Regions from separate parts of the Solibacillus sp. FSL H8-0523 genome, predicted to be linked through region 4. Evidence: a T-box and tRNA genes for the amino acid it is inferred to sense, from the RefSeq annotation. Region 4 holds a T-box; the other regions hold tRNA genes.
What was found. A T-box is a leader RNA that pairs with one kind of tRNA and senses whether it is charged. The one in region 4 lies ahead of pheS (phenylalanine--tRNA ligase subunit alpha), so its partner is inferred to be a tRNA-Phe.
Positions count from the first base shown of each region.

Region 1 (5,553 bases), 910 kb from region 4:
TGTCCATTTGAAATTGACCAAAACCATTTGTAATCATGCCTAACTTATAACCCGCCCGCTTTAAAGTTGCTAGCATTTCAACTAAATTTGGAAATGCTACACAGCTATATTTAAAATGCTGCACATAATCTTCTAATAGCTGCTCAGACGTGATTGTTGTCAGCGCAAATTCTTGAACAAGTTGTGCATATACCTTGTCCTTCCAAACATAACCTCGCTGATCGAGTTCGGTAAAGCGTCGGGTATATTGTTGCTTTGAGATGTGCCCCACATAGTTATGTAAACGCTCATATTGCTTTTCCACAAAAACGCTTACCGACGCATCTCGGTTTAATAACGTCCCATCTAAATCAAATAGTATCGCTTTCATCTAATTCACCTCTTTATCCATCGTCACTGTCTCCACCATAAAACCAAGCGGGCTCGGCGTAAATTCCTCTTTTGCAATATGAAATCCAAGATTTTTATAGAGGCGAATATTATCCTCTTCAGATTTACGAACCTTACAGCGTACAGTTCGCATTTGCTCTTTTTTGGCGAACTGTTCCACAAACTTTACAAGCAAACGCGCAATGCCCTGCTTCTGAAATTCAGGTAGCACCGCTAACCTTGAAAAATAAACATGATCTTTATTAGATGTCACTTTTACAACCCCTACTAGCTGCGCATCCCTTTCCGCGCCAAACATCAACACACCATCCAAAAGCTCCTGTTCAATTGTTACTTTTGATTCCACTAAGGCACTCGACGGCATTTGCTCTTGTTCATAACGTTTAAACGCTGCATGAATCACCTCCAATATTTGCTGTGAATCGCTCACCCTTCTAATTATATTAAGCATTTCAGGACCTCCTTCATTTGTATAAAAATAACATATTATATATTAAAATACAAAATAAGATTATCCTTTTTTTAATTTCATTACTCGTCTATGCGCCGTTTTTAGCTATCTTTCTTTATATCACCCATCAATCCTCACGTACCGTTATTTCTCCCCCATCTGAATGAAATTCTATATCGCCTTTCCGCGTCGTAAAAATATGAGCATTTACTGCTTCTAATGCCGCCACAGTTTCATCATGTTCAGGATTTTTATCAGAACTCGTAATGAGTGCATACATAGGCCTCACCGCTTCAATAAGCGCGGTCGTTTGCTCATTAAACCGGCCATGGTGTGGTACCTTTAAAAACGTGTGTGGCATGCGAATCGCCGTATCCATTAAAAGCTCCGCAATCCGCGGCGCTTCTATATCACCTGCAAACAAAAAACCAGTATCCCCGTGTCGTAAACTAATGACTAAAGAATGATCATTATCCCCCTCCATCGTTTGCATCGTTGGATACATCTCCCCCTTTACCTCTCCAACCGTAAGCTCACTTATTCCCGTAATTTTTTCAAGTACTAATTGCTTATTATCAATCGCCTGTAAAAATTCACGCGTTTGTTTACTATCACTTTCATAGTTCGGCACATACACATGTTCAATATCTAACGCATTTACAAGAGAATCCGCACCACCAACATGGTCCTTATCGTAATGTGTAATAACTAATGCCTTTAGCTTGTTAATATTGTTCGACTGCAAATGGCGCAAAATCTTTTCTCCGTCATCTTCTTCCCCTGTATCAATCAATACATACTCGCCTTGATGGGAAATTAGTAAGCTATCCGCCTTACCTACTTTAAAGGCATGTACAATAAAATCATCTGAGACAATCATCGCCTGCCCGCTACATGCGGTTAATGGCAATAGCATAAAAAGATACATTAATTTTTTTATCATCTATTAGCCCCTTCTATAACTCATTTGACATTACCTTAAAATGGAGAGCCGTCAATTATTCCACCAATATTAATTTATATAGGTGATCATCTGTTGTACTTTGCTGTCCACGCCCGTCTGTATTATTCGTTATAAAGTACAACGTATCCTCTTCAATCCATACATCACGAATTCGGCCTACATCATTCACGACTTCACGTACTTTACTTGTTTTCAAATCAAACGCCAATAGTGCGGTACCTCTTAGTGCTGCCACATAAAGCATGTCTTGATCATAAGCCACTCCAGACGGCGCCCACGTATGATCCTTCCCCGATGTAAATAACGGTGTCAACAGCCCATCTTGCTTTTCCGCTCCTTCAATATCCGGCCAGCCATAATTTTCACCTGGCTTTATTTCATTCACTTCATCATTTGCACTTTGCCCATGCTCGGTTGCGTACATTACTCCCTCTGGCGTCCAAGCCAGTCCTTGCGGGTTTCTGTGCCCATAACTATAAATCATGGAGTTTTTAAATGGATTATCCTCTGGAATGGAGCCATCTAAATTCACGCGCAAAATCTTTCCAGCAAGTGAATCCTTATTTTGCGCCAGCTCTGGATTCGATGCATCTCCCGTTGTTATATATAGCTTATGATCCGGCCCAATTTTTAAGCGCCCTCCGTGATGATAGGTCCCACTCGGAATTTCATCGATTAACAGCAGTCGCTCATGCCACACCTCTTCAACTAGCTGCAACAACACAACACGGTTCAACAACTTACCATCTTTATTATATGTGTAATAGGCAAACGCTTGATTCGTATCAGCAAAATTCGGTGCTAATACAAAACCTAGTAGCCCTGCTTCTGCAGCGTCAGATAGTTGTTGCTCAAATAACACATCCTGACGCGACAATTCCCCATTTTGAACACGTACAATCTCTCCTGCACGCTCTGTTATATAAAAAACGTCCTCGTGCTTGTTAATTGCCCATGGAGCCTGTAAATGATCTACAATGACTTCTAGTTGCCGTCCATCCATCTCCTGTATCTGTTCTTCACCCGTATCCTTATCATCGATTCCACAGCTACCTAATAACAGTACAATGCATATACTACCTATCAACTTCTTCAACCCAATCACCTCCTGTAGTGCTCATTTTACAGAAAATTATGTAATCAATAACAATAAAAAGCCTTTCCCTATGTAACCAAGCGCGTTGCATAGGGAAAGACCTTAAAAACCACCTTTTTTCATATCCTCAACTGTTGTATCCTTATCGGTAAACTGAACAACTAATGGCAAAACATCCGTTGCAATAGGCGTACACAGCCTTAGTCGCGGAAAAGGCACCGGTATTTGAGTATGTGATACACTGGGCGAAACAACAGCAGCTACATCGCTTAGAATTAACGGTTATCGAACACAATCATCAAGCAATTCATCTTTATAGAAAAATGGGCTTTAAAGAAGAAGGCATCAAAAGAGATTCTTTGTGGATTGATGGACAATTTGTAAATAATTTATATGAGCTTGCTCCTTTAACAAAAAAGAACCAAAGACACCCCCCGAATGGGCGACTTTGGTTCTACCATTTTTACCGACAATTATTCTTAGCAAAAGAAAAAAGCGCATAGCCTCTGCTATACGCCTGTGAATGACCCGTACGAGAATCGAACTCGTGTTACCGCCGTGAAAGGGCGGTGTCTTAACCGCTTGACCAACGGGCCATGGCTCCGAAGGCAGGACTCGAACCTGCGACCTGCCGGTTAACAGCCGGATGCTCTACCAACTGAGCTACTTCGGAACAATTATATGGTGGGCCTAAATGGACTCGAACCATCGACCTCACGCTTATCAGGCGTGCGCTCTAACCAGCTGAGCTATAGGCCCCAAATAAAACTGGAGCGGGTGATCGGAATCGAACCGACAACATCAGCTTGGAAGGCTGAGGTTTTACCACTAAACTACACCCGCAAATGGTGGGTTTGGACGGAATCGAACCGCCGACACTTAGAGCTTCAATCTAATGCTCTACCAACTGAGCTACAAACCCACAAAAAATGGCGGTCCCGACCGGGATCGAACCGGCGATCTCCTGCGTGACAGGCAGGCATGTTAACCGCTACACCACGGGACCATTTGGTTGCGGGGACAGGACTTGAACCTGTGACCTTCGGGTTATGAGCCCGACGAGCTACCACTGCTCCACCCCGCGACAATACTATTAAAACTTATGAAATTAAAATGGAGGAGGTAGAGGGATTCGAACCCCCGCGCGGTGTTACCCGCCTGTCGGTTTTCAAGACCGATCCCTTCAGCCGAACTTGGGTATACCTCCGAAATAAAGATGGCTGCCGAGGGAGTCGAACCCACGACCTTTCGGGTATGAACCGAATGCTCTAGCCAGCTGAGCTAGGCAGCCATATAAAGTTATGAAAAAATTGGTGGAGCCTAGCGGGATCGAACCGCTGACCTCCTGCGTGCAAGGCAGGCGCTCTCCCAGCTGAGCTAAGGCCCCATAAAATGGTCGGAATGACAGGATTCGAACCTACGACCCCTTGGTCCCAAACCAAGTGCTCTACCAAGCTGAGCTACATTCCGAATTTGTCAAAACATATATTGGTGCGCTCGACAGGACTTGAACCTACAACCTTCTGATTCGTAGTCAGATGCTCTATCCAATTGAGCTACGAGCGCGTAAAAATGGTGCCGAGGGCCGGAATCGAACCGGCACGGTGATCACTCACCGCAGGATTTTAAGTCCTGTGCGTCTGCCAGTTCCGCCACCCCGGCATATTTGAAGCGGAAGACGAGGTTCGAACTCGCGACCCCCACCTTGGCAAGGTGGTGTTCTACCACTGAACTACTTCCGCAAAAATGCAAGATATTTTTATACTGACAAGTTATGTAATTTTATAAAAAACTGGTGAGCCATGAAGGACTCGAACCTTCGACCCTCTGATTAAAAGTCAGATGCTCTACCAACTGAGCTAATGGCTCTTTATTAAAAGAGAATGGCTGGGGAACCTGGATTCGAACCAGGGCATGACGGAATCAAAATCCGTTGCCTTACCGCTTGGCTATACCCCAACAATAAGTTATTTATTAAAATAAATGGGGCGACTGATGGGAATTGAACCCACGAATGCCGGAATCACAATCCGGTGCGTTAACCACTTCGCCACAACCGCCATTATAATTATTGTATTTATTTGAAATTGGCAGGGGCAGTAGGAATTGAACCCACACTGACGGTTTTGGAGACCGTAGTTCTACCTTTAAACTATGCCCCTATAAATAAATGGTGGAGGGGGACGGATTCGAACCGCCGAACCCTAAGGAGCGGATTTACAGTCCGCCGCGTTTAGCCACTTCGCTACCCCTCCGACATAAAATACTTATCAGAGCATTTAGAGCATTAAAAAATAAGCGAAGCGACGTCCTACTCTCACAGGGGGAAACCCCCAACTACCATCGGCGCTAAAGAGCTTAACTTCTGTGTTCGGTATGGGAACAGGTGTGACCTCTTTGCCATCGTCACTTCACTTATTAAGTTGAAAGAATTTATTCTTTCAAAACTGGATAAACGTTTCATTGATGTTCATAAATTGTGGTTAAGTCCTCGACCGATTAGTATTCGTCAGCTCCACACATCACTGCGCTTCCACCTCGAACCTATCTACCTGATCGTCTTTCAGGGGTCTTACTTACTTGCGTAATGGGAAATCTCATCTTGAGGGGGGCTTCATGCTTAGATGCTTTCAGCACTTATCCCGTCCACAC
Region 1 is NZ_CP150291.1:3,964,829-3,970,381, forward strand. Features, by position in the region: gene NSQ62_RS19860 (HAD family hydrolase) at 1-370, opposite strand, end outside; gene NSQ62_RS19865 (GNAT family N-acetyltransferase) at 371-841, opposite strand; gene NSQ62_RS19870 (MBL fold metallo-hydrolase) at 969-1,784, opposite strand; gene NSQ62_RS19875 (PQQ-dependent sugar dehydrogenase) at 1,840-2,901, opposite strand; gene NSQ62_RS19880 (GNAT family N-acetyltransferase) at 3,135-3,404, shown strand; tRNA gene NSQ62_RS19885 (tRNA-Glu) at 3,426-3,497, opposite strand; tRNA gene NSQ62_RS19890 (tRNA-Asn) at 3,499-3,574, opposite strand; tRNA gene NSQ62_RS19895 (tRNA-Ile) at 3,584-3,660, opposite strand; tRNA gene NSQ62_RS19900 (tRNA-Gly) at 3,671-3,744, opposite strand; tRNA gene NSQ62_RS19905 (tRNA-Phe) at 3,748-3,823, opposite strand; tRNA gene NSQ62_RS19910 (tRNA-Asp) at 3,832-3,907, opposite strand; tRNA gene NSQ62_RS19915 (tRNA-Met) at 3,911-3,985, opposite strand; tRNA gene NSQ62_RS19920 (tRNA-Ser) at 4,016-4,108, opposite strand; tRNA gene NSQ62_RS19925 (tRNA-Met) at 4,119-4,192, opposite strand; tRNA gene NSQ62_RS19930 (tRNA-Ala) at 4,213-4,288, opposite strand; tRNA gene NSQ62_RS19935 (tRNA-Pro) at 4,295-4,371, opposite strand; tRNA gene NSQ62_RS19940 (tRNA-Arg) at 4,391-4,467, opposite strand; tRNA gene NSQ62_RS19945 (tRNA-Leu) at 4,475-4,563, opposite strand; tRNA gene NSQ62_RS19950 (tRNA-Gly) at 4,572-4,643, opposite strand; tRNA gene NSQ62_RS19955 (tRNA-Lys) at 4,695-4,770, opposite strand; tRNA gene NSQ62_RS19960 (tRNA-Gln) at 4,786-4,860, opposite strand; tRNA gene NSQ62_RS19965 (tRNA-His) at 4,886-4,961, opposite strand; tRNA gene NSQ62_RS19970 (tRNA-Trp) at 4,990-5,063, opposite strand; tRNA gene NSQ62_RS19975 (tRNA-Tyr) at 5,073-5,156, opposite strand; rRNA gene rrf (5S ribosomal RNA) at 5,200-5,315, opposite strand; rRNA gene NSQ62_RS19985 (23S ribosomal RNA) at 5,381-5,553, opposite strand, start outside.
Region 1: it has a tRNA-Phe gene. The T-box ahead of pheS (phenylalanine--tRNA ligase subunit alpha) is inferred to sense a tRNA for this amino acid. The anticodon was not compared.

Region 2 (5,553 bases), 1.3 Mb from region 4:
TGAACCGGCGAGTTACGATTACGTGCGAGGTTAAGTTGAGAAGACGGAGCCGCAGCGAAAGCGAGTCTGAATAGGGCGAATTAGTACGTGGTCGTAGACCCGAAACCAGGTGATCTACCCATGTCCAGGGTGAAGGTGAGGTAACACTTACTGGAGGCCCGAACCCACGCACGTTGAAAAGTGCGGGGATGAGGTGTGGGTAGCGGAGAAATTCCAATCGAACCTGGAGATAGCTGGTTCTCTCCGAAATAGCTTTAGGGCTAGCCTCGTGATTGAGAATACTGGAGGTAGAGCACTGTTTGGACTAGGGGGGCATCTCGCTTTACCGAATTCAGACAAACTCCGAATGCCAGATATTTATACACGGGAGTCAGACTGCGAGTGATAAGATCCGTAGTCAAGAGGGAAACAGCCCAGACCACCAGCTAAGGTCCCAAAGTAATCGTTAAGTGGAAAAGGATGTGGCGTTGCTTAGACAACCAGGATGTTGGCTTAGAAGCAGCCATCATTTAAAGAGTGCGTAATAGCTCACTGGTCGAGTGACGCTGCGCCGAAAATGTATCGGGGCTAAACGATTCACCGAAGCTGTGGATGCATCCAATAGGATGCGTGGTAGGAGAGCGTTCTAAGGGCGTTGAAGTCAGACCGGAAGGACTGGTGGAGCGCTTAGAAGTGAGAATGCCGGTATGAGTAGCGAAAGACGGGTGAGAATCCCGTCCACCGTATGACTAAGGTTTCCTGAGGAAGGCTCGTCCGCTCAGGGTTAGTCGGGACCTAAGCCGAGGCCGATAGGCGTAGGCGATGGACAACAGGTTGATATTCCTGTACCACCTCCTCACCGTTTGAGAAATGGGGGGACGCAGTAGGATAGGGTAAGCACGCCGTTGGTTGCGCGTGTTCAAGCAGTAAGGTGTGTATGTAGGCAAATCCGCATACTTTAACATTGAGCTGTGATGACGAGTCCGTATGGACGAAGTTCCTGATTTCACACTGCCAAGAAAAGCCTCTATCGAGGTGAGAGGTGCCCGTACCGCAAACCGACACAGGTAGTCGAGGAGAGAATCCTAAGGTGTGCGAGAGAACTCTCGTTAAGGAACTCGGCAAAATGACCCCGTAACTTCGGGAGAAGGGGTGCTCTGTTAGCGTGCAAGCGTGAGAGAGCCGCAGTGAATAGGCCCAGGCGACTGTTTAGCAAAAACACAGGTCTCTGCAAAACCGTAAGGTGACGTATAGGGGCTGACGCCTGCCCGGTGCTGGAAGGTTAAGAGGAGTGGTTAGCGCAAGCGAAGCTGCGAATTGAAGCCCCAGTAAACGGCGGCCGTAACTATAACGGTCCTAAGGTAGCGAAATTCCTTGTCGGGTAAGTTCCGACCCGCACGAAAGGCGTAACGATCTGGGCACTGTCTCAACGAGAGACTCGGTGAAATTATAGTACCTGTGAAGATGCAGGTTACCCGCGACAGGACGGAAAGACCCCGTGGAGCTTTACTGTAGCCTGATATTGAATTTTGGTACAACTTGTACAGGATAGGTAGGAGCCAGAGATCCCGGAGCGCCAGCTTCGGAGGAGGCGTCAGTGGGATACTACCCTGGTTGTATTGAACTTCTAACCCATGCCCCTTAGCGGGGTAGGAGACAGTGTCAGGCGGACAGTTTGACTGGGGCGGTCGCCTCCTAAAGAGTAACGGAGGCGCCCAAAGGTTCCCTCAGAATGGTTGGAAATCATTCGTAGAGTGTAAAGGCATAAGGGAGCTTGACTGCGAGACCTACAAGTCGAGCAGGGTCGAAAGACGGGCTTAGTGATCCGGTGGTTCCGCATGGAAGGGCCATCGCTCAACGGATAAAAGCTACCCCGGGGATAACAGGCTTATCTCCCCCAAGAGTCCACATCGACGGGGAGGTTTGGCACCTCGATGTCGGCTCATCGCATCCTGGGGCTGTAGTCGGTCCCAAGGGTTGGGCTGTTCGCCCATTAAAGCGGTACGCGAGCTGGGTTCAGAACGTCGTGAGACAGTTCGGTCCCTATCCGTCGTGGGCGTAGGAAATTTGAGAGGAGCTGTCCTTAGTACGAGAGGACCGGGATGGACACACCGCTGGTGTACCAGTTGTTCTGCCAAGAGCATCGCTGGGTAGCTATGTGTGGACGGGATAAGTGCTGAAAGCATCTAAGCATGAAGCCCCCCTCAAGATGAGATTTCCCATTACGCAAGTAAGTAAGACCCCTGAAAGACGATCAGGTAGATAGGTTCGAGGTGGAAGCGCAGTGATGTGTGGAGCTGACGAATACTAATCGGTCGAGGACTTAACCACAATTTATGAACATCAATGAAACGTTTATCCAGTTTTGAAAGAATAAATTCTTTCAACTTAATAAGTGAAGTGACGATGGCAAAGAGGTCACACCTGTTCCCATACCGAACACAGAAGTTAAGCTCTTTAGCGCCGATGGTAGTTGGGGGTTTCCCCCTGTGAGAGTAGGACGTCGCTTCGCTTATTTTATACCCAGGAGGATTAGCTCAGCTGGGAGAGCACCTGCCTTACAAGCAGGGGGTCGGCGGTTCGAGCCCGTCATCCTCCACCATTTCTAAATTGCCGGTGTAGCTCAGTTGGTAGAGCAACTGACTTGTAATCAGTAGGTCGAGGGTTCGACTCCTTTCGCCGGCACCACTTTAGAGAGCCATTAGCTCAGTTGGTAGAGCATCTGACTTTTAATCAGAGGGTCGAAGGTTCGAGTCCTTCATGGCTCACCAGTTTTTTTTAATTTCATAACTTGTCAGAATAAAAATATCTATGCATTTTTGCGGAAGTAGTTCAGTGGTAGAACACCACCTTGCCAAGGTGGGGGTCGCGAGTTCGAACCTCGTCTTCCGCTCCAAAAATGCCGGGGTGGCGGAACTGGCAGACGCACAGGACTTAAAATCCTGCGGTGAGTGATCACCGTGCCGGTTCGATTCCGGCCCTCGGCACCATTTTTAGTTATTTAAAACAAAAAAATTATAGCGCTCGTAGCTCAATTGGATAGAGCATCTGACTACGAATCAGAAGGTTGTAGGTTCAAGTCCTGTCGAGCGCACCATTATATATTTATGACAAATTCGGAATGTAGCTCAGCTTGGTAGAGCACTTGGTTTGGGACCAAGGGGTCGTAGGTTCGAATCCTGTCATTCCGACCATTTTATGGGGCCTTAGCTCAGCTGGGAGAGCGCCTGCCTTGCACGCAGGAGGTCAGCGGTTCGATCCCGCTAGGCTCCACCATATATTTTGTTTTCCTTTTGGAGGTATACCCAAGTTCGGCTGAAGGGATCGGTCTTGAAAACCGACAGGCGGGTAACACCGCGCGGGGGTTCGAATCCCTCTACCTCCTCCATTTTTAATTCAATAAGCAATACATAATATGTTGGTCCCGTGGTGTAGCGGTTAACATGCCTGCCTGTCACGCAGGAGATCGCCGGTTCGATCCCGGTCGGGACCGCCATTTTTTTTGTGGGTTTGTAGCTCAGTTGGTAGAGCATTAGATTGAAGCTCTAAGTGTCGGCGGTTCGATTCCGTCCAAACCCACCATATTATGGGCCTATAGCTCAGCTGGTTAGAGCGCACGCCTGATAAGCGTGAGGTCGATGGTTCGAGTCCATTTAGGCCCACCATAGTATTTATTGTATTGTTCCGAAGTAGCTCAGTTGGTAGAGCATCCGGCTGTTAACCGGCAGGTCGCAGGTTCGAGTCCTGCCTTCGGAGCCATTGGCCCGTTGGTCAAGTGGTTAAGACACCGCCCTTTCACGGCGGTAACACGGGTTCGAATCCCGTACGGGTCATACACTTGAGAAGAAAGCACATCGCATTTGCGGTGTGTTTTTTTGTTGTTTTAATTTAAGGGAAATAGAAGCGAAAAGGTTAGCGCCCATATACGAGCGCTAACCTTTTTATTTTTCTAGTGATAATGTGCCGTTAAAATTCGTGCCTTTATCGCGCCCAGCTTCGCAGTAAAACTCGGTTGTTTTAATAGAACGGATGCCGACCTTTTCAAATTCGATAACGCAGCGTTCACCGGCGCTCGTTTTGTTCATGCGCGCTTTTGTGTCAGAGGTAGCCGTTGCTGTACCTTCTACTGTACCGGAGCTCCAGCCATCATACGTATAGTATGTGACGTCAAAGCCTGTTTTTGAACTGTTGGTAATTGTGAGGATCCGGCCAAGTACGTCTAAGTCGCCCTTACCATATGTGTAAAAGTACGTGTATTCACCATTCCAGGTTTTTGAAGGCTTTGTGTTGGCTTCTGATGACCAGTTCGAGCCTTTACGTAGCGATTTGTCGAGTGTGTTACGTGCTAGATTTGCGCGTTTATTAAGTGTAAATGCTTCGATATTTTCAAAGCTGTTTTCAGCATTTGGTGAGATGTAGAAAAAGCTTTTTGCTTGTAGCTTATAGAAGAAGGCAACAAGCTGCGCGCGTGTTAAATTATTCGTTGTACCGAAGAAACGTTGGATATTTGTGTTTTCGTATTTCGGGTTTTGCCCTGATGAAATATGGTGATCGATTAAGAAACGAATCGATTTGTCTAAGCTTACATCCCCATTTAATATGTATGCAAGTGCATGAGCCACCGTGCCACGCTTAACGGCATGATCACGAATTTTATTATCAAAATAGCCATTCAGTGGTACTTGATAAGCGGCGAGTGTATTGTAATTGGCATCCGATGCTATTTCCTTATTAGAGTACTTTAATAGTTCGTCAGTGACAGGATCTAAATCAAAATATTTCACTAGTAATTGCGCAAATTGCTGCTCGGTAACAGCCTGATTTGGGCGGAAGGTGCCATCTTCGTAGCCATTCACAATATTAAAATCATAGGCCCATTTAATTGCATCATAGGCAAAATGCGTGGTTGAAACATCACTGAAAATGCGCTTTGCTTCGGCTTTTTGTAGAGGTAAGAGCAGACCACTCAGCAAAAAAATGGCACATAGGATTACGGTAACATATCGTTTCATAATTAAACCTCCTAGTTTTCTGGTTATATTTGACTGTAGCATGTGTACACTTTTCGTGCAAATGGCGAAAGTGTTAGAAAGTTGGTCTAATTCTTTTTTAGGAACTGGACTTTTTCATAATACATTGCGCAATTTTATTCTAAAATATGGGATATATGCCGATAATATTAGTAATGTGATTTTGTAGATAACTAGAAGCGAGAAGGAGATGTGTTACACATGAACCAATCGAAAAAAATATTAGCAGCTTTAGTGGCTGTACCAGCAAGTGTCGTAGTAGCAGACAGTGCATTCGCGGCAGACGTAACGCTTAGTTTTGAAGTAAATAATGAATTTGTTGGTGGGGATGCTGTAGATGTTGAGGCGGTTAAAGAGGCCGATTTAAATAATACTTTAAAAAATGTCATTGTTACTGGAATGAGTGCGTACAAAACAACATTTGACGCAAAATTAACAAAGGTTTCAGCAGCGGAAGCACAAGCTGAGGTTGAAAAAATATTTAAGGATATGAAGGCCAATTTAGCGATTGGTGATAACACGATGCTTTATGGCATGTTTAAAA
Region 2 is NZ_CP150291.1:197,714-203,266, forward strand. Features, by position in the region: rRNA gene NSQ62_RS00965 (23S ribosomal RNA) at 1-2,310, shown strand, start outside; rRNA gene rrf (5S ribosomal RNA) at 2,376-2,491, shown strand; tRNA gene NSQ62_RS00975 (tRNA-Val) at 2,506-2,581, shown strand; tRNA gene NSQ62_RS00980 (tRNA-Thr) at 2,592-2,667, shown strand; tRNA gene NSQ62_RS00985 (tRNA-Lys) at 2,675-2,750, shown strand; tRNA gene NSQ62_RS00990 (tRNA-Gly) at 2,801-2,875, shown strand; tRNA gene NSQ62_RS00995 (tRNA-Leu) at 2,881-2,969, shown strand; tRNA gene NSQ62_RS01000 (tRNA-Arg) at 3,000-3,076, shown strand; tRNA gene NSQ62_RS01005 (tRNA-Pro) at 3,097-3,173, shown strand; tRNA gene NSQ62_RS01010 (tRNA-Ala) at 3,180-3,255, shown strand; tRNA gene NSQ62_RS01015 (tRNA-Ser) at 3,275-3,367, shown strand; tRNA gene NSQ62_RS01020 (tRNA-Asp) at 3,400-3,475, shown strand; tRNA gene NSQ62_RS01025 (tRNA-Phe) at 3,486-3,561, shown strand; tRNA gene NSQ62_RS01030 (tRNA-Ile) at 3,568-3,644, shown strand; tRNA gene NSQ62_RS01035 (tRNA-Asn) at 3,663-3,738, shown strand; tRNA gene NSQ62_RS01040 (tRNA-Glu) at 3,741-3,812, shown strand; gene NSQ62_RS01045 (S-layer homology domain-containing protein) at 3,921-4,991, opposite strand; gene NSQ62_RS01050 (S-layer homology domain-containing protein) at 5,211-5,553, shown strand, end outside.
Region 2: it has a tRNA-Phe gene. The T-box ahead of pheS (phenylalanine--tRNA ligase subunit alpha) is inferred to sense a tRNA for this amino acid. The anticodon was not compared.

Region 3 (5,553 bases), 160 kb from region 4:
ACGGTCCTAAGGTAGCGAAATTCCTTGTCGGGTAAGTTCCGACCCGCACGAAAGGCGTAACGATCTGGGCACTGTCTCAACGAGAGACTCGGTGAAATTATAGTACCTGTGAAGATGCAGGTTACCCGCGACAGGACGGAAAGACCCCGTGGAGCTTTACTGTAGCCTGATATTGAATTTTGGTACAACTTGTACAGGATAGGTAGGAGCCAGAGATCCCGGAGCGCCAGCTTCGGAGGAGGCGTCAGTGGGATACTACCCTGGTTGTATTGAACTTCTAACCCATGCCCCTTAGCGGGGTAGGAGACAGTGTCAGGCGGACAGTTTGACTGGGGCGGTCGCCTCCTAAAGAGTAACGGAGGCGCCCAAAGGTTCCCTCAGAATGGTTGGAAATCATTCGTAGAGTGTAAAGGCATAAGGGAGCTTGACTGCGAGACCTACAAGTCGAGCAGGGTCGAAAGACGGGCTTAGTGATCCGGTGGTTCCGCATGGAAGGGCCATCGCTCAACGGATAAAAGCTACCCCGGGGATAACAGGCTTATCTCCCCCAAGAGTCCACATCGACGGGGAGGTTTGGCACCTCGATGTCGGCTCATCGCATCCTGGGGCTGTAGTCGGTCCCAAGGGTTGGGCTGTTCGCCCATTAAAGCGGTACGCGAGCTGGGTTCAGAACGTCGTGAGACAGTTCGGTCCCTATCCGTCGTGGGCGTAGGAAATTTGAGAGGAGCTGTCCTTAGTACGAGAGGACCGGGATGGACACACCGCTGGTGTACCAGTTGTTCTGCCAAGAGCATCGCTGGGTAGCTATGTGTGGACGGGATAAGTGCTGAAAGCATCTAAGCATGAAGCCCCCCTCAAGATGAGATTTCCCATTACGCAAGTAAGTAAGACCCCTGAAAGACGATCAGGTAGATAGGTTCGAGGTGGAAGCGCAGTGATGTGTGGAGCTGACGAATACTAATCGGTCGAGGACTTAACCACAATTTATGAACATCAATGAAACGTTTATCCAGTTTTGAAAGAATAAATTCTTTCAACTTAATAAGTGAAGTGGCGATGGCAAAGAGGTCACACCTGTTCCCATACCGAACACAGAAGTTAAGCTCTTTAGCGCCGATGGTAGTTGGGGGTTTCCCCCTGTGAGAGTAGGACGTCGCTTCGCTTATTTAATACCCAGGAGGATTAGCTCAGCTGGGAGAGCACCTGCCTTACAAGCAGGGGGTCGGCGGTTCGAGCCCGTCATCCTCCACCATTTCTAAAATGCCGGTGTAGCTCAGTTGGTAGAGCAACTGACTTGTAATCAGTAGGTCGAGGGTTCGACTCCTTTCGCCGGCACCACTTTAGAGAGCCATTAGCTCAGTTGGTAGAGCATCTGACTTTTAATCAGAGGGTCGAAGGTTCGAGTCCTTCATGGCTCACCAGTTTTATATTTGTCTGCTGCGGGTGTGGCGGAATTGGCAGACGCACTAGACTTAGGATCTAGCGCCGCAAGGCGTGGGGGTTCGACTCCCTTCACCCGCACCATTTTAATTTCATATACTGTCAGATAAAAATAGCTTATGCATTTTGCGGAAGTAGTTCAGTGGTAGAACACCACCTTGCCAAGGTGGGGGTCGCGAGTTCGAACCTCGTCTTCCGCTCCAAAAAATGCCGGGGTGGCGGAACTGGCAGACGCACAGGACTTAAAATCCTGCGGTGAGTGATCACCGTGCCGGTTCGATTCCGGCCCTCGGCACCATCTTTCAAATAAATAATTGCGCTCGTAGCTCAATTGGATAGAGCATCTGACTACGAATCAGAAGGTTGTAGGTTCAAGTCCTGTCGAGCGCACCATTTTCCGGAATGTAGCTCAGCTTGGTAGAGCACTTGGTTTGGGACCAAGGGGTCGTAGGTTCGAATCCTGTCATTCCGACCACTATATGGGGCCTTAGCTCAGCTGGGAGAGCGCCTGCCTTGCACGCAGGAGGTCAGCGGTTCGATCCCGCTAGGCTCCACCATAAATTAACCAATAAAGATCCTGGCTACCTAGCTCAGCTGGCTAGAGCATTCGGTTCATACCCGAAAGGTCGTGGGTTCGACTCCCTCGGTAGCCATCTTAAGGACCTTTAGCTCAGTTGGTTAGAGCAGACGGCTCATAACCGTCCGGTCACAGGTTCGAGTCCTGTAAGGTCCACCAGTAAATCATATAATTAACATGGAGGTATACCCAAGTTTGGCTGAAGGGATCGGTCTTGAAAACCGACAGGCGGGTAACACCGCGCGGGGGTTCGAATCCCTCTACCTCCTCCATAATTTACAGGTGAGAACAGCTCGAAAAAAGTTAAATAGTATTGTCGCGGGGTGGAGCAAATCGCTAAACGAAGATAGCGATTAGCAGCAACTGAGGAACGAAGTTGATGTCAACTAAGTAGAACTCAGAACAGGCGATAATAAACTTAATAATATTGTCGCGGGGTGGAGCAGTGGTAGCTCGTCGGGCTCATAACCCGAAGGTCATAGGTTCAAGTCCTATCCCCGCAACCAAATGGTCCCGTGGTGTAGCGGTTAACATGCCTGCCTGTCACGCAGGAGATCGCCGGTTCGATCCCGGTCGGGACCGCCATTTGTGGGTTTGTAGCTCAGTTGGTAGAGCATTAGATTGAAGCTCTAAGTGTCGGCGGTTCGATTCCGTCCAAACCCACCATTTGCGGGTGTAGTTTAGTGGTAAAACCTCAGCCTTCCAAGCTGATGTTGTCGGTTCGATTCCGATCACCCGCTCCAGTTTTTAAAAAGGGCCTATAGCTCAGCTGGTTAGAGCGCACGCCTGATAAGCGTGAGGTCGATGGTTCGAGTCCATTTAGGCCCACCATATAAGACTGTTCCGAAGTAGCTCAGTTGGTAGAGCATCCGGCTGTTAACCGGCAGGTCGCAGGTTCGAGTCCTGCCTTCGGAGCCATTTTTTTATTAGGGGAATTACTCAAGAGGCTGAAGAGGCGCCCCTGCTAAGGGTGTAGGTCGGGTAACCGGCGCGAGGGTTCAAATCCCTCATTCTCCGCCACGGCCCGTTGGTCAAGTGGTTAAGACACCGCCCTTTCACGGCGGTAACACGGGTTCGAATCCCGTACGGGTCATACATAGGCAGATAGAAAACGCTAAGCATTTATTCAAGTGCTTAGCGTTTTTTTGTGTTATAGAGGTTCATTAATGTCTTGTGTAAAAGTGAAGGCGCTCGCTTTTTTGGAGGCAAGCGTTAAAGTAATTTTTTTGCGAGAGGCTTTAAATTGTTACTTAGTATACATGATTAATTTCTTCTAACTGACGAATAGGAAGTTGGCAATTTGCTATGGTAATCTTGTCGGATTCAAGTATTGATGGTGTTTTAATGAATAGTTCAGCTTGAAAACCAGTCATAAAATTCTGTTCGAAATTGGTATGTACCGGTTGGGTAAATCCGAACTGTAGCAACTCTTTCTAATCTGTAAAGGGCTTTGACGGGATTGGCTAAGAGCGGTAAAGTTTTTTGTATATATAGTTCAGATTGATTAGCTACCTCAGCTTTAAATGCTAGAGTTTCTAAATAATTGCGCTGGACCTTCTACGGTTTCTATAGTACTAGCCTGTTTCCAGTGGAAATAATAAACTTCTGGTATTTCTAAGTTTGATAAAATAGTGCAACGAAGATAAATCCTTTGTTTGAAGTGCATGATGAGGGGTTACAAGCTACTGAAATTTAGAAGCTAACGCGTTTATAGTAGAACTCCTTTTCATATTTAATTAGAAACGATATACTTTTGTTCGATAGTAATTTATTATTCCGAAGATTATACCGTAAATGGGATTATGGAGGATTTAGAAATGAGTTCAATATTTGAATATAAAGGTAAAAAAGTGTATCCCATTATTTACCCAGAGAGATACGGACAAATGACCAATATCAATTGTTATTTATATGAGTCTCAAAATAGACTGACTCTAATTGATGCGGGAATAGATTCAGTTGAATACGAAACATTTTTTTATAAAAAGCTAGCTGAATATGGATTTGATTTAACGGATATAGATCAAATTATTTTAACGCATCATCATACTGATCATATTGGAATGGTTAATAAAATTATAGAGACAAAGAAAATGCCGGTATTTGCCCATCCTTCCGCAATAGAACGTTTAGCATTGACAGAACAATATCAGCATACTAAAATTCAATTTTTTGAGGAATTGTATACATACTATGGCTGCGAAGATCTCATGAAGACGCGTATAGAAAAAATGTATAAAACACTATATAATGATGAAGGTTTACGAATTCAAACATTTGTACAACCTATTCAAGCGCAGGATTTTATCGGGGATTTACTCGTTTTAGAGACACCAGGACATTCATTGGATTCGATTTCGCTATATGATCAACAAACAGACTGGCTATTTACAGGGGATTTAATTATTGAAAAAGGAACGACAAATGCACTCATTGATTTTGATGCAAACAAATCATTATTGCCGACAGTATGGCAGCAACGTAAATCGATTGAACAATGTTTAAACTTACATGTATCGACTGTTTTTGCTGGACATGAAGCAATTTTTGATAATTTTGAAGAAGTTGCGCAGGCGAATTTAGCGAAAATGGACTATAAGGTGCAACGGATTGTAAAGCAGGTAGAGCAGGGGAATGATACAATTTTAAAAATAGCAAACGCGATTTATGGACAATTAATGTATCAAATACCGACACTAATTTTTTCAGAGGTTATAGGTTATGTTAAGTATGCTGAAAAATTAGAGCGAATAGATAATGTTAAAAAAAATAAGCAGGTAATATTTAGAGTTTTGATATAATTATAAAATAACCTACAATTAAAGGGGATTTAACTGTAAGAATGAACGGATTCCCTTTGTAATTGGGCATTGTGACGTATTAATTTACTAATATAATAAAAAATATTTTATAAAAATGCAAAACAAGTGTTGAAAAAAATGGGTAATCATATTAAAATTTCGTTATGCCAAGTAATCGTTTTCATTAGGAAACAAGGCTAGTTACTGGGAAACTTTGAAGGAAATATTATTTTTAAAAAAAGTTTCAAAAAAGTATTGCATTGTTTCTCAAATGCTGATAATATAAATCTTGTCCTTAAGAGAAAGGACAAGCACTTTACAGTGTAACTTTAATACCCAGGAGGATTAGCTCAGCTGGGAGAGCACCTGCCTTACAAGCAGGGGGTCGGCGGTTCGAGCCCGTCATCCTCCACCATTTCTAAAATGCCGGTGTAGCTCAGTTGGTAGAGCAACTGACTTGTAATCAGTAGGTCGAGGGTTCGACTCCTTTCGCCGGCACCACTTTAGAGAGCCATTAGCTCAGTTGGTAGAGCATCTGACTTTTAATCAGAGGGTCGAAGGTTCGAGTCCTTCATGGCTCACCAGTTTTATATTTGTCTGCTGCGGGTGTGGCGGAATTGGCAGACGCACTAGACTTAGGATCTAGCGCCGCAAGGCGTGGGGGTTCGACTCCCTTCACCCGCACCATTTTAATTTCATATACTGTCAGATAAAAATAGCTTATGCATTTTGCGG
Region 3 is NZ_CP150291.1:3,216,853-3,222,405, reverse strand. Features, by position in the region: rRNA gene NSQ62_RS16210 (23S ribosomal RNA) at 1-981, shown strand, start outside; rRNA gene rrf (5S ribosomal RNA) at 1,047-1,162, shown strand; tRNA gene NSQ62_RS16200 (tRNA-Val) at 1,177-1,252, shown strand; tRNA gene NSQ62_RS16195 (tRNA-Thr) at 1,263-1,338, shown strand; tRNA gene NSQ62_RS16190 (tRNA-Lys) at 1,346-1,421, shown strand; tRNA gene NSQ62_RS16185 (tRNA-Leu) at 1,440-1,524, shown strand; tRNA gene NSQ62_RS16180 (tRNA-Gly) at 1,569-1,643, shown strand; tRNA gene NSQ62_RS16175 (tRNA-Leu) at 1,650-1,738, shown strand; tRNA gene NSQ62_RS16170 (tRNA-Arg) at 1,757-1,833, shown strand; tRNA gene NSQ62_RS16165 (tRNA-Pro) at 1,839-1,915, shown strand; tRNA gene NSQ62_RS16160 (tRNA-Ala) at 1,922-1,997, shown strand; tRNA gene NSQ62_RS16155 (tRNA-Met) at 2,020-2,093, shown strand; tRNA gene NSQ62_RS16150 (tRNA-Ile) at 2,100-2,176, shown strand; tRNA gene NSQ62_RS16145 (tRNA-Ser) at 2,197-2,289, shown strand; tRNA gene NSQ62_RS16140 (tRNA-Met) at 2,449-2,523, shown strand; tRNA gene NSQ62_RS16135 (tRNA-Asp) at 2,527-2,602, shown strand; tRNA gene NSQ62_RS16130 (tRNA-Phe) at 2,608-2,683, shown strand; tRNA gene NSQ62_RS16125 (tRNA-Gly) at 2,687-2,760, shown strand; tRNA gene NSQ62_RS16120 (tRNA-Ile) at 2,772-2,848, shown strand; tRNA gene NSQ62_RS16115 (tRNA-Asn) at 2,860-2,935, shown strand; tRNA gene NSQ62_RS16110 (tRNA-Ser) at 2,947-3,037, shown strand; tRNA gene NSQ62_RS16105 (tRNA-Glu) at 3,039-3,110, shown strand; gene NSQ62_RS16100 (MBL fold metallo-hydrolase) at 3,835-4,818, shown strand; tRNA gene NSQ62_RS16095 (tRNA-Val) at 5,158-5,233, shown strand; tRNA gene NSQ62_RS16090 (tRNA-Thr) at 5,244-5,319, shown strand; tRNA gene NSQ62_RS16085 (tRNA-Lys) at 5,327-5,402, shown strand; tRNA gene NSQ62_RS16080 (tRNA-Leu) at 5,421-5,505, shown strand; tRNA gene NSQ62_RS16075 (tRNA-Gly) at 5,550-5,553, shown strand, end outside.
Region 3: it has a tRNA-Phe gene. The T-box ahead of pheS (phenylalanine--tRNA ligase subunit alpha) is inferred to sense a tRNA for this amino acid. The anticodon was not compared.

Region 4 (5,553 bases):
CGAGAAGTTAAGCCTAATTTTTCGAATACGGCTTCCACAATACCTTTTGCTACGAAGAAATCAACGTTTTTCTTCTCGCCTTGCCATGTGTTGTCAATCCATTTCCCTGTCAGTACAAGCGCTAAATGCTCTTCTTCAAATGGAAGTTCTTCAGCAGTTTGACCTAGGAATACCGAACCGATTTCATACATCGCTACTGTTTCTGCTTGGCGTGCTACGTTATAAGCTGCTGCTTCTACTAAGTGTGGAATTAAGCTTTGACGTAATGTCGAACGCTCTTCAGACATTGGCATTAGAAGTTTTGTTGTTTCTTCTGCTTGTAATGCAAACTTTTGAGAAAGTGCTGCAGACGTTAATGAATACGTCACGGCTTGGAATAGGCCTGCACCTTCCATAACGTTACGTACAATACGACGACCTGCTTGGTAAGGTGTTAAGCTACCAATTTGGTCACTTGCTGGTAAGCTTACAGGAATTTCATCGTAGCCATACATACGCGCGATTTCTTCCACGATATCTTCTTGAATTTTAATATCTTGACGACGAGTTGGCGCATCGATAATTAATTGACCGTTTGCTGCTTCAACGTCGAATTTTAAACGATTTAAAATACTTAGCATATCTTCTAACGAAATCTTCATGCCTAAACGGCCGTTGATGAAGTCAGGAGATACGACAACGCGAGCCGGTGCTTTGTCTAGCTCGTCTACTAATACGGTACCTTCTAATACTTCGCCACCAGCAAGTTCAGCAAGTAGCTGTGCTGCACGCTCAGCTGCTGGTAATACGCGGTTCGGGTCTACACCTTTTTCGAAACGAGCTGATGAATCAGAACGTAAGCCGATTTCTTTTGATGTACGACGCACTGACGCTGGGTTGAAGTAAGCTGATTCGATCACAACTGTTGTTGTCGCGTCAGATACCTCTGATTTTGCACCACCCATTACACCCGCAACGGCTTCAGCTTCTTGACCATTTGTGATCACTAAGTTATGAGACGCTAATGTACGCTCTTGATCATCTAATGTCGTAATTACTTCACCGTCTCGTGCCATACGTGTTACGATTTCGCCTGTTGCTAGCTTGTCATAGTCAAATGCATGAAGTGGTTGACCGTATTCCATTAATACGTAGTTTGTAATATCGACTACGTTGTTATGTGGACGTACCCCTGCTGCCATCAATGCATGTTGTAACCATAATGGTGACTCTTTTACTTCAATGTTTTTCACAACTTTTGCTGCGTACATTGGGTTCGCTTCTTTATCTTCTACAGATAATTTTAGAACGTCTGCTGCTTTTTGTGTTGACGTTGTATAGCTAATTTCAGGAAGCTTTACTTCTTGCTCTAAAATCGCTGCTACTTCATAGGCAACACCTAGCATGCTCATTGCGTCAGAACGGTTTGGTGTTAAACCAAGCTCTAGAACTGTGTCGCGTAAGCCTAAAACTTCTAATGCATCTGCACCAGGAGTCGTATCTGCTGGTAACACGTAAATGCCCTCAGCATATGCTTTTGGTACAAGACGACCTTCGATACCTAACTCTTGTAAAGAACAGATCATACCGTTTGATTCTTGACCACGTAATTTTGCTTTTTTGATTTTAATGCCGCCTGGTAATTTTGCGCCTGGACGTGCAACGATTACTTTTTGACCTGCATCCACGTTTGGTGCGCCACATACGATTTGTTGTAACTCTTCTTCACCAACGTCAACTTGGCATACATTTAATTTATCTGCTTCTGGATGCTTTTCTTTTGAGACAACGTGACCAACCACAACATTTGTCATGCCTGATGTGCGGTCGATTACAGCATCAACCTCGATACCTGCGCGCGTAATTTTTTCAGCTAGCGCGTTTGCTTCTAACGATGAAATATCAACATATTGGCTTAACCATTTTAATGAAACTAACATTTATTTTGTCCCCCTTACATTTCTGCCTGGTGGAATTGTGATAAGAAGCGAGTGTCATTTGTATAGAAATGACGAATATCATCCACACCGTATTTTAACATTGCGATACGTTCTGCACCGATACCAAACGCGAAGCCTGATAGCTTAGTTGAATCGTAACCAGCCATTTCAAGTACGTTCGGATGAACCATACCTGCGCCTAAAATTTCAATCCAACCTGTTTGCTTACATACATTACAGCCTTTACCTGAACACTTGTGACAAGAAACGTCTACTTCTACAGATGGCTCTGTGAATGGGAAGAATGATGGACGTAAGCGGATTTCACGCTCAGCACCAAACATTTTCTTCGCCAATGCATCAAGTGTACCTTTAAGGTCAGACATGCGAATGTTTTCGCCAATGACTAATCCTTCGATTTGCATAAATTGGTGAGAGTGCGTTGCATCATCTGTATCACGACGGAATACTTTACCTGGGCAAATTACGCGAATTGGCTCGCCTTTTTTCGCCTCCATTGTACGTGCTTGTACTGGTGATGTATGTGTACGTAATAATGTTTCTTCAGAAATATAGAATGAATCCTGCATGTCACGTGCTGGGTGACCTTTTGGTAAATTCATTGCTTCGAAGTTGTAATAGTCTTTTTCTACTTCTGGGCCTTCTACGATTTCGTAGCCCATTCCTAAGAATAAGTCTTCGATTTCTTCGATAACGCGTGTTAATAAGTGACGATTTCCTACGCGTACTTTTGCGCCTGGTAATGTTACATCGATTGACTCGCCTTCGAGTTGTTTAAGAATAGCAGCCTCTTCTAAAACGGCAACCTTCTTTTCAAGCTCGGCTGTTACGTTTTCGCGCACTGTATTCACAAGTGCCCCCATTTTTGGGCGTTCTTCAGCAGAAAGCTTACCCATTCCTTTTAAAAGATCCGTGATTGGTCCTTTTTTACCTAAGTACGCAACACGAACGTCGTTTAATGCTTTTAAGTCAGCAGCTTCTGCAATTTTCGCTAAAGCTTCTTGTTCTAATTGCTTTAATTGTTGTTCCATTGATAAATTCCTCCTACATAAAGATTTGGACATAATGTTATTATTGCTACCCGTTGTTTTCTAACAATCAGGCACAATTAATCACAATTATTCCATTTTTGAAAACAAAAAAACCTCGCCCCCTAAAAAAGGGACGAGGACGAGTTTCGCGGTACCACCCTAGTTATTGCAGAATATGCATTCTACAATCACTTCATTTGAGCTAACGACTATCTCTAGCCGGCGTTCCTTTCACCAAAACGGCTCCCGGACGCTGCTCGCGGGGTGAACTTCATTATACGTTTTGTTAGCATACTTTCAGTCAGTGGCATGCATTTCCTAAAAACAAAACTTGTACAATTACTCTTCCCGGTCAAAGCATTTAGTAATTATTCTTCAACTAGTCTACTTGATTTTCGACAATTTTTCAACTAGTTGAAGTAAGTTTGATTACATATCCCAAAGAAGGATTAAAAGTGTACCAAGAATTGTAACAACTACTAAACCTAAACCGTAAACGATGTTTGAGTAAATCGACCAACGATCTTCTGTTTCACCAGCATGCATGAAGATGGCGAACTGTAATGTTGCTTGTAAGAAAGCTGTTACTAAAAGTACGATCATTCCTGTTGTGAATGACATGTCCGTATAGTATACAAGTAGCGCGATTACAGTTAAAACTAGTGAAGACACAAAGCCCATAATTTGGCCCATTGGAAAGAACTTAGCCATAGATTACATCATTCCTTTCAGGTAAATGAAACTGAAGATGAAGATCCATACAACATCTAGGAAGTGCCAGTAAAGTGAGAAGACGAATGTTTTACCCGCTGTTACTGAGTTTAGACCACGTTTCGCAATTTGATAAATCAGGAATGAACCCCAGAAGAAGCCCATTGTTACGTGTAGTCCGTGTGTTCCTAACGTTGTTAATAATATTGAAGTGAAGGCACTAACTGTTAAACCTGCACCGATGTGTACATAGTGTACGAATTCATAAATCTCAACGCCTAAGAATACAAGACCTAAAGCAAGTGTAATTGCCATAAATGAAATTGTACCTTTTTTACTACCTAGACGCATTGCATGAATCGCTAAACCAATTGTAAAACTTGATGTTAAAAGAACGAATGTTTCGATTAACACTGGTGTAATTTCGAAAATTTCCGCACCAGTTGGGCCCGCACCTGTGCGGTCAACTAATGTGAAGTATGATGCGAATAATGTACCGAATAACATAATTTCCGCACCTAGGAATACCCAGAAACCAAAGATTTTCAGGTTGTTTTCCTCAGTAGAGTACTCTAATGGAACATTGTTGTTAACCTTACCCATTATTTCGCACCTCCTTTTTTAGCGTGATTTTTCTCGTCTTCTTCAATTTCTTTCACATGGATATGGTAACCATGATCGTCTTCCATTGAACGGTATGCCATACAAGCAAGAACTCCGATTAAACCGAAGATTGCTAAGTACCACATACTGAATACCATTGCGAACGATAAGATGAAGAAGAATACAGACATAATGAACGGTTGACCTGAGTTATTAGGCATATGAATTTCTTCAATTTTACCTTTAAACAGGTTAACACCATGTTTTTTAGAATCCCAGAATGCTTCTGAAGTTGCATCAGATACGTCTGGAGTAATTGCAAAGTTGTAGTGCGGAATTGGCGTATGAGTCGCCCATTCAAGACCACGTGCATCCCAAGGGTCGCTTGAAATATCGCGTGAAGAGTTTTTAAAGCTGTACCAGATGTTCCAAACTAACATTAAGAATGAAATTGTCATGATACCGGCACCGATGAACGCTACCATGTTTAAAGTTGAGAATCCTGTAGATTCTGAGAATGTGTACATACGACGAGCTTGGCCATCAAGACCTGTAATGTACATTGGGATGAATGATAGTACGAAACCAGTAGACATTACCCAAACAGTTGCTTTACCGATTTTTTCGTTAAGCATGAAGCCAAACATTTTTGGCCAGTAGAACGTTAAACCTGCTAACATCGCGTAAACAACACCAGGGATGATTACGTTATGGAAGTGGGCTACTAAGAACATTGTGTTGTGGTATTGGTAGTCAGCTGCTGACATCGCAAGCATAACCCCTGTTACACCACCAAGTGTGAATAAAGGAATGAAGTGCATTGTGTATAACATTGGTGTTGTCATCACAATTTTCCCTTTGTAGAGCGTGAATAGCCAGTTGAAAATCTTAACCCCGGTTGGGATTGCGATTGCCATTGTTGTAATCGAGAAGATTGAGTTCGTGAATGCACCTTGACCCATTGTGAAGAAATGGTGAGTCCATACAGCGAACGCGAAGATTGAAATTACAACCATTGACCAAACCATTGACGTGTAACCATATAAGTTACGACGAGCAAATGTTGAGATAATCTCAGAGTAAATACCGAATGCCGGTAAGATTAAGATATAAACCTCTGGGTGACCCCAAACCCAGAATAGGTTGGCCCAAAGCATGTCCATACCACCGTTACCAGTAGTAAAGAAGTTTGTATCGAATAGACGATCCATCGTACCCATAGCTAATGCTACTGTTAATACTGGGAACGCGAATACGATAATTAAGTT
Region 4 is NZ_CP150291.1:3,055,497-3,061,049, forward strand. Features, by position in the region: gene pheT (phenylalanine--tRNA ligase subunit beta) at 1-1,919, opposite strand, end outside; gene pheS (phenylalanine--tRNA ligase subunit alpha) at 1,934-2,971, opposite strand; T-box leader at 3,098-3,336, opposite strand; gene qoxD (cytochrome aa3 quinol oxidase subunit IV) at 3,401-3,682, opposite strand; gene NSQ62_RS15275 (cytochrome (ubi)quinol oxidase subunit III) at 3,686-4,285, opposite strand; gene qoxB (cytochrome aa3 quinol oxidase subunit I) at 4,285-5,553, opposite strand, start outside.